4 regions of the Cellulosimicrobium sp. 4261 genome follow, and region 1 is predicted to be linked to each of the others. Evidence: riboswitches for the same ligand, from Rfam matches in the RefSeq annotation. Region 1 holds a riboswitch; each other region holds the start of a gene.

Evidence for each region. A riboswitch is a leader RNA that binds a small molecule or an ion and turns the genes downstream of it on or off. The one in region 1 is predicted to bind thiamine pyrophosphate.
Region 2: it holds a riboswitch for thiamine pyrophosphate, as region 1 does, so the genes downstream of both, ABIE39_RS06945 (thiamine ABC transporter substrate-binding protein) here and ABIE39_RS12610 (TenA family protein) in region 1, are expected to answer to the same signal.
Region 3: it holds a riboswitch for thiamine pyrophosphate, as region 1 does, so the genes downstream of both, thiO (glycine oxidase ThiO) here and ABIE39_RS12610 (TenA family protein) in region 1, are expected to answer to the same signal.
Region 4: it holds a riboswitch for thiamine pyrophosphate, as region 1 does, so the genes downstream of both, ABIE39_RS03955 (ECF transporter S component) here and ABIE39_RS12610 (TenA family protein) in region 1, are expected to answer to the same signal.

What each region holds. Positions count from the first base shown of each region.
Region 1 covers NZ_JBEPOQ010000009.1:41,179-44,800, forward strand. Annotated here, with positions in the region: gene ABIE39_RS12605 (helix-turn-helix domain-containing protein) at 1-184, opposite strand, end outside; gene ABIE39_RS12610 (TenA family protein) at 299-1,051, opposite strand; TPP riboswitch at 1,042-1,170, opposite strand; gene ABIE39_RS12615 (VOC family protein) at 1,257-2,183, shown strand; gene ABIE39_RS12620 (hypothetical protein) at 2,332-2,457, shown strand; tRNA gene ABIE39_RS12625 (tRNA-Leu) at 2,629-2,702, opposite strand; gene ABIE39_RS12630 (NAD(P)/FAD-dependent oxidoreductase) at 2,854-3,622, opposite strand, start outside.
Region 2 covers NZ_JBEPOQ010000004.1:140,489-144,110, forward strand. Annotated here, with positions in the region: gene ABIE39_RS06940 (ABC transporter permease) at 1-588, opposite strand, end outside; gene ABIE39_RS06945 (thiamine ABC transporter substrate-binding protein) at 638-1,729, opposite strand; TPP riboswitch at 1,812-1,916, opposite strand; gene ABIE39_RS06950 (ABC transporter ATP-binding protein) at 2,223-2,993, shown strand; gene ABIE39_RS06955 (ABC transporter permease) at 2,990-3,622, shown strand, end outside.
Region 3 covers NZ_JBEPOQ010000003.1:206,603-210,224, reverse strand. Annotated here, with positions in the region: gene guaA (glutamine-hydrolyzing GMP synthase) at 1-687, opposite strand, end outside; gene thiE (thiamine phosphate synthase) at 730-1,443, opposite strand; TPP riboswitch at 1,488-1,590, shown strand; gene thiO (glycine oxidase ThiO) at 1,580-2,872, shown strand; gene thiS (sulfur carrier protein ThiS) at 2,878-3,111, shown strand; gene ABIE39_RS05525 (thiazole synthase) at 3,121-3,622, shown strand, end outside.
Region 4 covers NZ_JBEPOQ010000002.1:363,464-367,085, reverse strand. Annotated here, with positions in the region: gene ABIE39_RS03960 (ABC transporter ATP-binding protein) at 1-587, opposite strand, end outside; gene ABIE39_RS03955 (ECF transporter S component) at 580-1,284, opposite strand; TPP riboswitch at 1,390-1,509, opposite strand; gene ABIE39_RS03950 (hypothetical protein) at 1,654-2,091, shown strand; gene ABIE39_RS03945 (Rv2578c family radical SAM protein) at 2,135-3,622, shown strand, end outside.

The sequences.
Region 1 (3,622 bases):
GCGCGGCGGCCGCGACGTCCACGAGCGTGCGCCCCTGCGCGAGCCGCGCCCGCCGCAGGATCCCGCCGATGACGTGGCGCAGGAGGGGTTCCGCCCGTCCGCCCGTCCGGGACCGGGGGCGCGGCGTCACCACGTCCGGCACCGCATCGCGCACCCCGTCCGGCACCGCGCTCGTCGCGTCCATGCGATCACGCTACCCGCGGCCCACCCGGGTGCCGAGGCACCCGGGCGGTCATCTGCTGCTGGCGTAAGGCCGGGCGCACGGCGCGACGGTCGGCCGCGGGCCCGGCCGGACGGGTCACCAACCCTCGAGCGACCAGGCCATCTGCCAGAAGCGGATCTCGTGGCGGCAGCTCAGCTCGAACGCGCGCTCCATGCGCGCGCGCTCCGCCTCGCCCGCGTCCGCGGCGAGCGCGTCGAGGCGTGCGCGCAGGTCCGTGAGGACGTCCTCGGTGCGCTCGGCCGCGTAGAACTGCCACCAGCCCGCGAGCGGGTGGTCGTCGCCGAGGGCGCCGGGCGTCGTCTCGCGCTCGCCGAGCCAGAAGCGCCGCGCGGACCAGATGTAGGTCCACGGGCACGGGAGCAGCGCGGCGAGCAGCACGCCGAGCGAGTCGCGGCCGGCCGCCGTCATGTGGTCCACGTAGGCCTGCGCGCTCGGCGCGAGGCGGTGCGTCTGCGCCTCCTCGTACGTCACGCCGAGGAAGTCGCACATCGCGTGGTGCGCGTGCGACTCGTCGTCGAGGAGGAAGCCGGCCTTGTCGTGGAAGTAGGCCGCCCACGACCGGTCGGGCGCGAGGGCCATGCCGAGGCCGTAGCAGCGCAGGTAGGCCGTGAGGTACTGGTGGTCCTGGCCCACGTAGTGGCGGACCGCGGCGGGCTCGACGGAGCCGTCGCGCAGCCCGGCCAGGAAGGGGTGGTCGTAGAACGTCTCGAAGAGGTCCGCGTACCGGCGGGCGAGGTCGGCGGTGAAGCCGGTCTCCTCCTGCCGGACGAGCGCGGTCGGGTCGTCCGCGAGGACAGGGTTCAGGGTGATGGCAGCAGGCGTCGTCATGCCCACGTTCCTCCGCTCGTGCTAGCGAGATCAGGTTCGACGGGTCCGGGCGGCCGTACCGCTCGTCTCAGTCCCTCGGCCCGGGCCGTGGCCCGGGCGGGACGCCCCGCGTGGTTCGCGCCGACCCTAGCAAGGACGGCGCCGGTGCGGGAGCCCTCGCCGCGGTGCGGGAATATAGTTGTAGCAACAACAAGTTGGAGCAGACATGACCACGAGCACCCCGGGCGCGCCGACCGACCGCCTCCTGTCCCCGTCCACGAGCATGGACGCCGTCACGCTGCGCGTGGGCGACCTCGAGCTCATGACCTCGTACTACACGGGTGCGTTCGCGCTCGCCCCGCTCGAGGAGCGGTCGCGCGGCGCCGAGGTGCACCGCGTGCTGGGCCGCGGGCGCACACCCATGCTGCGCCTCGTGCACACCCCCGGGCTCCCGCCCGTCGACCCGCGCCAGGCCGGCCTGTTCCACACGGCCTTCCTGTTCGACGACGGCCCGAGCCTCGCCGCGACCGTCTACCGCGCCGCGCAGGACCGCCGCGGCACGTTCGTCGGGTCGAGCGACCACCTCGTCAGCGAGGCGTTCTACTTCACCGACCCCGAGGGCAACGGCGTCGAGCTCTACACCGACCGCCCCCGCGAGACCTGGGTGCGCGAGCACGGCCAGATCCTCATGACGACGACGTTCCTCGACCCGAACGACTACCTGCGCACGCACCTCGACCAGGAGACGTTCGACGCCGGACCCTCGCTCGCGGGCCGCGTCGGCCACGTGCACCTCCAGGTCGGCGACGTGCCGACCGCCCACGCCTTCTACGTCGACGCCGTCGGCTTCGAGGCGACGCTCACCGGGTACAGCGGGGCTCTCTTCGCGTCCGCCGGCGGGTACCACCACCACGTCGCGATGAACGTGTGGAACAGCGCGGGTGCCGGGCCCCGCGCCGCGAGCCTCGGGCTCGGCGACGTCGCCGTCACGGTGCCGGGCCGCGAGGACCTCGACGCGCTCGTCGCACGGCTCCGCGCGCGCGGGCTGGAGCACGCGGACGACGGCCGCTCCGTCGTCGTGCACGACCCGTGGGGCACGCGCGTCACGCTGTCCGTGCCGGGGACGACGACCGAAGAGCTGCTCGCTCGCTGAGGCCCGCCGGCCCGGGGCCGGCGCGCCGGGACCGTCGCAGGGGCACGGCGCACGGGCACGGCGCGGGGACGGGCGTGGAGACGGGACACGGAGACGGGACACGAGGCGCACGATGGGAAGACCCGCCCGAGCGCACCGAGGAGCGACCGTGTTCCGCAGCCTCTTCCCCGTCCTCACCGTGGCCGACCTCGACCGGTCGCTGGTCTTCTACCGCGACCTGCTGCGCGGGACGGTCGAGTACGCCTTCCCCGACGCGGTCCGCCCGTCTAGGTGAGCCACCCGCGGACCAGCCGTGGGGCGAGCGCGTCGCACGCGTGCAGGACCCGGACGGCACCGTCGTGGTCCTCGGCCAGGAGGCCGCTCCCCCGGCCGAGCCCCAGGGCCCGACGGGGCTGTCCTAGCCCGCGGGCGCAGGCGCCGCGGAGCCAGCTCCCCGCCGGCACGGTGCCCCCACCGGGACTCGAACCCGGAACACGCCGGGTTTAAGCCGGCCGCCTCTGCCAGTTGGGCCATGGGGGCGCGGGCCGAATCTACCGCGAGCGCGGAGCTCCCCGGGCCCGTCGGCACGACGGCCGCCCGCGCGGGACCCGGACGCGCCGAGGGGCGAGCCGCACGCGCGGCTCGCCCCTCGGCGTCGGGCACGACGGCCGGGCCAGGCCCGGCCGCGGCCTCAGGAGGCCTTCGCCGCCGGCGTCCGGTCGTCGGCGTCGACGGTGCCCGCACCGGACTCCGCCGCGGCCGCCGAGCCCTGCGCGGTCTGCTTGACCGGGTCGCCGTCCTTCTTGGGCGGGACGGACGCGGCGCGGAACTCCGCGCGCGGGTCGTGCAGCGAGCCGAGCGAGACGAGCTCGCGGCCCATGAGGAACTGGCCGATCCAGCCGATGAAGATGCGGATCTTGCGGTTGCCCGTCGGCATCGCCATGACGTGGTAGCTGCGGTGCATGAGCCACGCGAGCGTCCCGCGGAGCTTGAACACGCCGAACAGCTCCGCGACGCCCTTGTACAGACCGAGCGACGCGACCGTACCGACGCTCTTGTGGCGGTACTCGACCGGCGGCTCGCTGTGCAGCTCGAGCGCGAGGTTGTCGGCGAGGCGCGTGGCCTCGCGGATGGCGTGCTGCGCGTTCGGCGGGCAGAACTTGCCCGGGTTCAGCACGTCCGGGACGGCGGCGCAGTCGCCCGCGGCCCACGCGTTCGGCACGACGTTGCCGTCGGCGTCCGCGACCTGGAGCGTCGGCAGCACCGTGATGCGGCCCAGCTTGTCGACCGGGAGGTCGGATGACTCCTTGAGGACCGGGTTCGCCTTGACGCCCGCGGTCCACACGATCGTGTCGGAGTCGAACTCGACCCCGGTCGAGGTGACGACGTGGCCGTCCACGCACGACGACAGGAACGTGCTGAGGTGGAACTCGATGCCGCGCTTCTTCAGCTCGTCGAGC
Region 2 (3,622 bases), on a different contig from region 1:
CAGCGCCGGGAGCGTCACGGTGCGGAACGCGCGCCACGGCGTCGCGCCGAGGGCGCGCGCGGCCTGCTCGGCGCGCGGGTCGAGGTGCTCCCAGAGCCCGCCGACCGTGCGCACCACCACGGAGTAGTTGAAGAACACGAGCGCGACGACGATCGCCGCGAACGTCTCGTCGAGCTGCAGGAACCCCAGCGGGCCGCCCTGCACGAGCAGCGACCGGAACGCGACGCCGACGACGACGGTCGGCAGCACGAACGGGACCGTGACGAGCGCGCGCACGACCCGCCGCCCGGGGAACCGGCACCGGTACAGCACGTACGCGCCGGGCACGCCGAGCAGCAGCGACAGCGCCGTGCCGAGCACGGCCTGCCAGAGCGTGAGGCCGACGATCCGCCACGTGCGGGGCTCGGAGAAGACCTCCGCGAACCCCGAGAGGTCGAGGCCGCCGTCGTCCCCGACGAACCCGCGCGCCACGAGCGTGACGACCGGCCACGCGAAGAACACCCCGAGGAACGCGAGCGGCACGGCCGCCGCCAGACCCCACAGCACCCCGCGCCCGACGCCGCCCCGCCGGACCTCCCGACCCCTCACCACGGCTCTCCCCCGCGAGGTAGAGCCGTGGTCGCTCGTGGACCGGGGGTCAGTCGACGACCGTCGCCGTCCATGCCTTGATCCACTCGTCGCGGTGCGCCGAGACGTCCGCGGGCGCGACCTCGAAGGGCTCGTCGGCGAGCGGCGCGAGCTCGGCCCAGCCGTCGGGCAGCGCGACGGAGTCGTCGGCCGGGTACATGTACATCTGGTCCGCGACGTCGGCCTGGAACGTCTCGCTCACGAGGAAGTCGAGGAGCTGCTGCGCGCCCTCGGGGTTCTTCGCGTTCGCGAGCACGCCCGCGTACTCGACCTGGCGGAAGCACGTGTCGAGCAGGGCGCCCGTGGTCGACGCGGAGCCGTCCTCGGTGAGCGTGAACGCGGGCGACGTCGAGTACGACAGCACGAGCGGGCGCGGGCCCGCGCCCTCCGAGCCGGAGAAGTCCACGTAGTACGCGTCCGACCAGCCGTCGACGACCTTCACGCCGTTGGCGCGCAGGTCCGCCCAGTAGTCCTCCCAGCCGTCCTCGCCGAACGCCCCGACGGTCGCGAGGAGGAACGCGAGGCCCGGCGACGACGTCGCGGGGTTGGTCACGACGAGGAGGTCCCGGTACTCGGGCTTCGCCAGGTCCTCGAGCGTCACGGGCTCGGGGATCCCCGCGTCGGCGAACCACGTGTGGTCCACGTTGACGCACACGTCCCCGAGGTCGACGGCGGTGAGCTCGCCGCCGTCGCCGACCGCGTACGACGCCGCGGACTCCGAGACGTCCGCGGGCGTGTACGGCTCGAGGACGCCCTCGTCGATGGCGCGCGACGCGAAGGTGTTGTCGATCCCGAACACGACGTCGCCGAGCGGCGAGTCCTTCGTGAGGATCAGCTGGTTGACCAGCGCACCGCCGTCTCCGGGCGCGACCTGCTCGACCGTGAGCCCGCTCTCCTCCTCGAACGCGGCGAGCACGTCGTCGCTCACCGCGAAGGAGTCGTGGGTCACCAGAGTCACGGTGCCCCCGCTGCCCGACGACGCGTCGTCGCCCCCGGCGCCGTCGCCCCCCGAGCAGGCCGCGAGGGCGAGGAGCGCGAGCGTCGCGCCCACGCCGGTCGCGAGGGCCCGGCCGCGGCGGGCGACGGTGGTCGTGTGCTGCATGTGTCCTCCCTGGACGTTCAGGAGGGGTCCACCGGCCCGACGAGCCGCGCGCCGGGTGGGCGCGACGGACCGCGCGAGCAGGTGATCGAGATTCCCGACTTCCTCCACCGGTGCTAACCGGATCAGGTTCGAGGGTCTGCGGTGGTCCGCACTCTCAGCTCCTCCAGGAGCTCCCCTGTCGTTCACCGCGAGCCTACACCGGCCCCTCACCCCGAGAGTCCCCTGAGAGGACCCTGAGCACGGGCGACCGCGGACCAGGGGCGGCTCGGGGCTCGTCCCCGATGCCGCGGGCGTGCGCGTCGCGGGAGGGTCGGTACGGCCGCCGGGAGCCCGGCGGCCACCAGGACACGACGCGGCGCGGTGAGCCACGACGCGCCGGCAGGGGCACGACGAGAGGACGGACGAGGACGTGACGACGACAGGTGCGGCACAGCGGAGCACCCCGCGCGAGGGCGCGCCCGCTGAGGGCGCTGAGGACGGTGCGCGACCCGCGATCGCGACCGCGCGCGGGCTGGTGAAGACGTACGGGCGCGGCGAGGCCGCGGTCCGGGCGCTCGACGGCGTGGACGTGGACGTCGAGAAGGGTCGGCTGACCGCGATCATGGGCCCGTCCGGGTCCGGGAAGTCCACGCTCCTGCACTGCCTCGCAGGGCTCGACTCCCCCACGGCGGGGACCGTCGTCGTCGACGGAGAGACCGTCTCCGCGATGAGCGAGCGCCGGCTGACGCGCCTGCGGCGCACGCGCCTGGGGTTCGTCTTCCAGTCGTTCAACCTCGTGCCGACGCTCACGGCGGAGGAGAACATCGTGCTGCCGCTCGCGATCGCCCGCCGTCCCGTCGACCGGGAGTGGTTCGACCGCGTGGTCGACGCCGTGGGCCTGCGCCCCCGCCTGGGGCACCGGCCCGCCGAGCTGTCGGGCGGGCAGCAGCAGCGCGTCGCGTGCGCGCGGGCGCTCGTGTCGCGTCCCGCGATCGTGCTGGCGGACGAGCCGACGGGGAACCTCGACTCGCGCGCCGCCGCGGAGGTCCTGGGCTTCCTGCGCGCGTCCGTGGACGACCTCGGCCAGTCCGTCGCGATGGTCACGCACGACCCGACCGCCGCGTCGTACGCCCACCGGGTGCTCTTCCTCGCGGACGGCCGCCTCGTGACCGAGCTCCACGACCCCACGCCGCAGGCGGTCCTCGACACGCTGGGCTCCCTCACGCCCGCCGCGTCGGCCCCGGCGCACGCCACCCCGGCACCGACGACGGCGGCCGCCCGATGATGGGCCGGATCGCGCTGCGCGGCGTGCGCGCCCACGGCGCGCAGCTCGTGCTCTCGGTCCTCGCGGTGACGATCGGCGTCGCGTTCGTGACCGGCACGTTCGCGCTGCGCGCGATGCTCGCGACCACGTTCGACGGCATCGTCGCCTCGTCGGTCCAGGCGGACGCGTACGTGCGCGGCGCGGTGTCGGCCGGGGACGCGCTGATGTCGGCGACGGCCCAGGTCGGCGGTGCGCGCAGCCTCGTCCCGGCGGACCTGGCGCGCGACCTCGGCGCGCGCGACGACGTCGCGCTCGCGCTCCCGGAGGTGAGCGGTCCCGCGGTGCTCGTGGGTGCAGACGGGACCGCGGTCCTCGGCAGCCAGGCGCCGAGCATCGGCGTCGCCTACGACCCCCGCGACCCCGGCCCGCAGGTGGTCGACGGCCGCGCACCCCGCGACGGCAGCGAGGTCGCGCTCGAGTCGGCGACGCTCGCGGCGTCGGGCCTCGCGGTGGGCGGCACGACCGACGTCGTGCTCGGCGACGCCGTGCGGCCCGTGCGCGTGGTCGGCGAGGTCTCGCTGTCCGCGCCGATGGCGGGCGCGACGATCGTCCTGCTCGACGCCGGGACCGCCGCCGCGACGTACGCGCCC
Region 3 (3,622 bases), on a different contig from region 1:
CTGGGCGCGGATCGCCGCGACCTGGTCCGCGATGACGTTGCCGGGCGTCCAGTCCGGGGCGAGTCCCGCGCCGTCGTACAGGAAGTGCTCCAGCACCGTCTGGCCGTGCGCGGAGTGCTTGACCTCGGGGTGCCACTGCACGCCGTAGAGGCGGCGCTCGCGGTCCTCGAACGCGGCGACCGGCGAGCCGGACGACGTCGCGAGGACCTCGAAGCCCTTGGGCGCGCGGTGCACGGCGTCGCCGTGGCTCATCCACGTGGTCTGGTTCTGCGGCGTGCCGTCGAGCAGCACGCCCGCGGCGCACACCTCGACCTCGGTGCCGCCGTACTCGCGCAGGCCCGTCTGGGCGACCTCGCCGCCGAGCGCCTTCGCCATGGCCTGGAAGCCGTAGCAGATGCCCATGACGGGGACGCCGGCCTCGAACAGCGCCGGGTCGACGAACGGGGCGCCCGTCGCGTACACGGACGAGGGACCGCCCGAGAGGATGATCGCGGCCGGGTCCTTGGCGAGCATCTGCTCGACCGTGAACGTGTGCGGCACGATCTCGGAGTAGACGTTGGCCTCGCGCACGCGGCGCGCGATGAGCTGCGCGTACTGGGCGCCGAAGTCGACGACGAGCACGGGCCGCGGTGTCGAGGCCACCTCGGCGGTGGTGGGGGTGTCGGGAGCGGTGGCGGGTGACGTCACCCGCCCAGGATAGTCGCCGTGCGGCGAGGCTCGTCCCGCGTCTCAGGCGTCGGCGCGCGCGACGGCGCGCTCCAGGACCCGCTCGCGCAGGGCGCGGGCGGCGGCCTCCGGGTCGCTCGCCCCGGTGATCGCGCGCACCACCACGATCCGGGTCGCGCCCGCGTCGAGGACCGCGTCGAGCCGGTCCGCGTCGATGCCGCCGATCGCGAACCAGGGCGTCGCGGGCCGGGTCGCCGCGACGTCCCGCAGCAGGTCGAGGCCGACGGCGGCGCGTCCCGGCTTCGTCGGGGTCGCCCACAACGGGCCCACGCAGAAGTAGTCCACCGCCGGGTCGGCCTCCGCCGCGGCCGCCTGCGCGGCCGAGTGCGTGGACCGGCCGAGGACGGGCCCCGCGCCCAGCAGCGCCCGGACCGCCGGCACGGGCAGGTCGCCCTGACCCATGTGCACGACCGGGGCGCCCGTGACCGACGCCACGTCCGCCCGGTCGTTCACGGCCCACAGCGCGCCGTGCTCCGTCGCGACCCGCGCGACGACCTCCTGGAGCTCGAGCTCGCGCGCGACGTCGAGCGTCTTGTCGCGGAGCTGCACGACGTCCACCCCGCCCGCGAGCGCCGCCCGCAGGAAGTCCTCGAGGTCGCCGCGCTCCTCGCGCGCGTCCGTGCAGAGGTACAGGCGGGCGTCGGCGAGCCGGGCGCGTGCGGCGTCCGCCGCCGCCGGGGCGAGGGCGGCCAAGGTGGTGGAGGTCTCGGAGCTCACCCGCGGGAGCCTAGCCCCGGCGCGTCCGCCGCAGGAGGTACTGTGGCCGACAGCACGGGAGCCCCGCACGGGGCTGAGAGGGCGTCGCCGCCGACCGTCGAACCTGATCTGGGTCATGCCAGCGAAGGGAGCGCACATGAGCCTGTCCGTCCACCCGTCCGCGGGTGGCTCCGCCGTGCCCGGCGAGGCGCGCGACGTCGTCGTCGTCGGGGGCGGGATCCTCGGCCTCGCCGTCGCGTGGCGTGGGGCGAGCGCGGGCATGACCGTCACGGTGCTCGATCCGGCGCCGGGCGCGGGCGCGACCCACGCCGCCGCGGGGATGCTCGCACCGGTGACCGAGGCCGACTTCGGGGAGGAGGCCGCCCTGCGGCTCCACCTCGCGGCCGCCGCAGCGTGGCCCGCGTTCGCCGCGGACCTGCACACGGCGACGGGGGCGGACGTCGGGCTGCGGACCGCCGGGACGCTCACTCTCGCCTACGACGCGGACGACCTCGCGCTGCTCCGTCGCGTCCTCGCCCTGCACGCGGTGCACGGTCTCGCGTCGCACGAGCTCACCGTCGCCGACGCGCGCCGCCGCGAGCCCTACCTCGGGCCGCGCGTCGCCGGGGCCGCGTGGGCGCCCGCGGACCACGCGGTCGACCCGCGGGCGACGCACGCCGCGCTGCTCGCGGCGCTCGGCCGACGCGACGCCCCAGGCGCGAGCTCGGCCACCGGGGCGCGCGTCGTCCGCGCGGCCGCGACCCGGCTCGCGCTCGACCCGGCCGGGCGCGTCGTCGGCGTGCACGACGACGCGGGCCGGCTCCACCGCGCGGGTGCGGTCGTCGTCGCGGCGGGCTGGCAGTCGGGCGCCCTGCTCGCGGGCGTGCCGGGCGTCGTCGTGCCCACCCGCCCGGTGAAGGGACAGACGCTGCGGCTCGACGCGGGCCCGGACCTCGCGCTGGAGCACGTCGTGCGCGGGCTGGTGCAGGGCCGGCCGGTGTACGTCGTGCCGCGCGACCCGGAGCCTGGTGGGCCGCGCGCCGGGCACCGGGAGGTCGTCGTGGGGGCGACCACCGAGGAGAACCCCGACGACCGCCGCGCCACCGCCGGCGGCGTCTTCGCGCTCCTGCGGGACGCGCGTGCCCTCCTGCCGGGGATCGACGAGGCCGCCCTGGTCGAGGTGACGCCGCGGGCCCGCCCGGCGACCCCGGACAACCTTCCGCTCGTCGGGCCCACGGACGTCCCGGGGCTGCACCTCGCGACGGGCCACGGCCGCAACGGCATCCTGCTCGCCCCGCTCACGGCCGACGCCGTCGTCGCCGGGCTCGGCGGCCTTCCCGGGGACGACGGGACCGAGCCCGGCGGGACCGCCCCCGGGGACGACGTCGCGACCGCCCTCGCGACCGCCCGCACCGACCGCTTCGTCCGCACCGCCACGACACCGAGGTGAGACCCGTGACCGCACCCGCACCGACCGCGCTCGTCAACGGCGAGCCGTACCCGCTCGACGGCGACGTCGACCTGGAGCGGCTCGTCGCCGCGCTCGTCCCCGCCTACGTCGCCGACGGCACGCCGCAGGGCGTCGCGGTGGCGGTCGGGGACGCCGTCGTGCCGCGCGGCGCCTGGGCGACGACCGTCGTCGCCCCCGGGGACCGCATCGAGATCGTCACCGCCGTCCAGGGCGGCTGAGGAGGACCCATGACCACGACCGACCTCTCCCCCGCCACCGCGAGCGGCCCGGCCGGTGCCGACGACCCGCTCGTCGTCGCCGGCACCCCGATCGGGTCCCGCCTCGTCATGGGCACCGGCGGGGCCGCGAACCTGCTCACGCTCGAGGACGCGCTCGTCGCGTCGGGCACCGCCCTGACCACCGTCGCGATGCGTCGCGTCGCCGTCCGTGCCGGCGGCGACGCGAGCCCCGACGCGGGGATCTGGGCGCTGCTCGCCCGCCTCGGCATCCGCGCGCTCCCCAACACCGCCGGCTGCTTCTCCGTGCGCGAGGCGGTGCTCACCGCGCACCTCGCGCGCGAGGCGTGCGGCACCGAGTGGGTCAAGCTCGAGGTGATCGCCGACGACGTGACCCTCCTGCCCGACCCGGTCGGCCTCGTCGAGGCGGCCGACCAGCTCGTCCGCGACGGGTTCGTCGTGCTGCCCTACACGAACGACGACCCGATCCTCGCGCGACGGCTGGAGGACGTCG
Region 4 (3,622 bases), on a different contig from region 1:
GGGTCGAGGAACGCCGTCGGCTCGTCGAGGACCACGAGCTCGGGGTCGGCGACGAGCGCCGCCGCGAGGGCGACGCGCTGCGCCTCGCCGCCCGACAGCGCGTGGGTCGGTCGGTCGTGCAGGTGGCCCGCACCGGCAGCGGCGAGAGCGGTTGCGGCGCGGGCGTCCATGGTGCGCGGGTCCGCCGCCCGGTTCTCGAGCGCGAACCGCAGCTCCTCGTCGACGCGGCCGAGGCAGAGCTGGTCACCCGGCCGCTGCTGGACGAGGCCGACGCGCGCGGCGAGCCCCGCGGGGGTCGTGGCGCGCGGGTCGACGCCCGTCACGCGCAGGTCGCCCGTGACGGTGCCCGGGAGCGTGTGGGGCACGACGCCGACGAGCGCGCGCAGCAGCGTGGACTTCCCGCAGCCCGAGGGGCCGAGCACGAGCAGCCCCGTCCCCGCGGGGACGGTCAGGGTGAGGTCGTCGAGCACGCACGTCGCGTCGTGGCCCACGGTGACGGTCAGGCCCGCGGCGGAGACGGCGTCGGGCACGGTGCCCGGCACGGTGCCGGGCATGACGTCCGCCGCGGCGTCCCGCACCTCAGCCACGGCGGTCCGTGCCGATCGCGAAGGCGTCGAGCGCGCCGGTGCGGGAGAGGGCGTCGCCGAGGAGGCGCGCCGCGATCCCGCACAGCACGACGCACGAGACGACCTGCACGCCGAGCCGGAGCATCGCCCAGTCCTGCCCGAGCCAGCCGAACCGGACCGCGTTGAACGCGTAGGTGACGAGCGCCGCGCTGACGCCCGACGCGACGAAAACCCACCAGCCGTAGCGGCGGTACCGGGTCAGCGCGAAGGGGATCTCCGCGCCCACCCCTTGGACGAGCCCCACGAGGACGAGCAGCGGGCCTGCGGGCGACGCGAGGAAGACCACCTCGACGAGCGCCGCGAGCGTCTCGGTGAGGATGCCGACGCCCGGCTTGCGCACGATGTACGTCGCGAGCGGGCCCACGACGATCCACGCGCCCGCGAGCACGTTCGCGGCAAGGTCCGCGAGCGGCCCCATGGCGAGCTGGAGCGGGGCCCAGAGCTGCACGAACGCCCAGTAGACGAACCCGAACACGACGCCCAGGACGGCGACGAGGACCGTCTCGTGGAGCGTGAGGCCACGGCGCCGGGCGCGGGCCGGGGGAGCGGTGACGGTGCGGTCTCCGGGACCGGGCGCCGGGGGCACGGCGTCGGCCGGCGGGCCGGGCGTGCTGGTGGGCGGGGTCTCCCGGGGCGGGGTGGTGCGGGGCTCGGTCATGCGGTTCCCTCCGTCGGGCCCCCGGGGCGGAGGGTGCACGACGGCGCGCCACCGCTGCCCCCGCGCGGACGGCACGCGCGGGGCGCGGGCACGAGCGCGCAGGGGACGGTGACGTCGGCCCTGCTCCCTTCGCTGGTACGAACCAGATCAGGTTCCACGGGTCTGCAGGGGGGACGGGTGTCCGACCTGCACTCTCAGCGCTCGTGCGCTCCCCGGAGGCGTTCGGCCCGACCCTAGGGCCTGGACGTCCGCCGGACAATCCCGGCGTCTCACCCACCGGGACGTCCGGGCACCGTGAGAAGGTGACGGCGACGAGGCGCCCGCGCGGACCGGGGACGGGCTCCGACGACGAGGAACGAGGCAGCGCGCATGACCCGAGACAACGACCCCGCGGCCGTCGCGGAGCTGGACCGCCTCGACGAGGCCGTGCGGAGCGCGCCCGCGGGCGACACGTCGGCGCAGATCGCGCTGTGGCGGCAGGCGGCGCGCCTCGGCACGTGGTTCTTCATCGCCCGAGGGCCCGAGGACCAGCCGCGTCCGTACGCCGTCGCCGCGGACCAGGGGCCCATGATCTGCCTCTACAGCAGCGCCCCGCGCGCGGACGAGGCGGCCCGGGCGCTCGGGCTGGCGGCCGAAGGGACCGGCTCCGTGCCGCTGCTCGGCGTGCCCGTGCCGGCGGCGATCGACTACGTTGCGTCCTTCGCCGCAGCAGGGGTCGTCGGCGTCGCGCTCGACCACCCCCGCATCGGCCACCACATCCCCCTCGGGAACCTGGCGCTGCTCAAGACGTGGTCCGCCGGCGGATGACCCGTCCTTGACAGCGGGTTCGAACATTTGTTCGAATGGCGCGATGCGGTGGGACGGACAGGCGCTCGGCGCGGACGACGGCGCGCTTCCCGGTTTGGAGCGCATGGGCCTCGTCCGCAGCGTGCGCACGCCCGAGTTCGCGGGGATCACGTTCCACGAGGTCACGGCCAAGAGCGCGCTGTCGAAGGTCCCGGCGATGTCGCGCATGCCCTTCCGCTGGACCGTCAACCCGTACCGCGGGTGCAGCCACGCGTGCTCCTACTGCCTCGCGCCGAGCACGCCCGTGCTCCTGGCCGACGGCACGCAGCGGGCGATCGGCGAGCTGCGCGTCGGCGACGAGATCGTCGGCACCGCCCCCCACGGCGCGTACCGGCGCTACGTGCGCACCCGCGTCCTCGACCGCTGGACCACCCGCAAGCGCGCCTACCGGGTGACCCTCGCCGACGGCACGCGCCTCGTCGCGAGCGGCGACCACCGGTTCCTCACCGAGCGCGGCTGGCGCCACGTCGTCGGCGGCGCCGGGCACCGCGCCCGCCTGGCGCTCGGCGACGTGCTCGTCGGGCCGGGCGCCGCGGCGCTCGCGGACGGGCGGCCCGTCCTCGACGGCCAGGACGTCACCGGCGGCGAGGCGTTGCGCGTCGACTCCCTCGAGGCCCTCGACGGGCCGGGGGAGGTGACGGAGCTGGTCGACATCACGACCGGCACGCGCGACTTCGTCGCCGCGGGGGTCGTGAGCCACAACTGCTTCGCCCGCCCCACGCACGAGTACCTCGACCTCGACGCGGGCGAGGACTTCGACCGGGAGGTCGTGGTCAAGGTCAACGTGGACGACGTGCTGCGCGCCGAGCTCGCCCGACCGTCCTGGGCGCGCGAGGCCGTCGCGCTGGGCACCAACACCGACCCGTACCAGCGCGCCGAGGGACGCTACCGCCTCATGCCCGGCATCATCGACGCCCTCGCCGGGTCGGGCACGCCGCTCTCCGTGCTGACCAAGGGCACGCTCCTGCGCCGCGACCTGCCCCTGCTCGTCGACGCCGCCTCGCGCGTCGAGGTCGGGATCGGCGTGTCCCTCGCGCTCCTGGACCCCGAGCTCCAGGCGAGCGTCGAGCCCGGCACGCCGTCGCCGCGCGCGCGGCTCGACCTCGTCCGCACCGTCCGGGAGGCCGGCCTGCCGTGCGGCGTCATGGTCGCCCCCGTGCTGCCGTGGCTCACCGACTCCACGCGGGCGCTCACCGAGCTGCTCGACGCCGTCAAGGACGCGGGCGCGACGGGCGTCACCGTGCTGCCGCTGCACCTCAAGCCCGGTACGCGCGAGTGGTACATGGGCTGGCTCGCGCGCGAGCACCCGCGGCTCGTCCCCGGCTACGAGCGCGTGTACGCGCGCGGCACGTACGCCTCGACGGCGTACCGGTCCTGGCTGTGGGACCGGGTGCGGCCGATGCTCGAGGCGCGCGGGTTCGGAGTCGCGGGGCACCGCGGCCCCGCGGGCGTCGAGGGCCGGTTCCGCCGCGGCGAGCCCGGCGACCGGCGA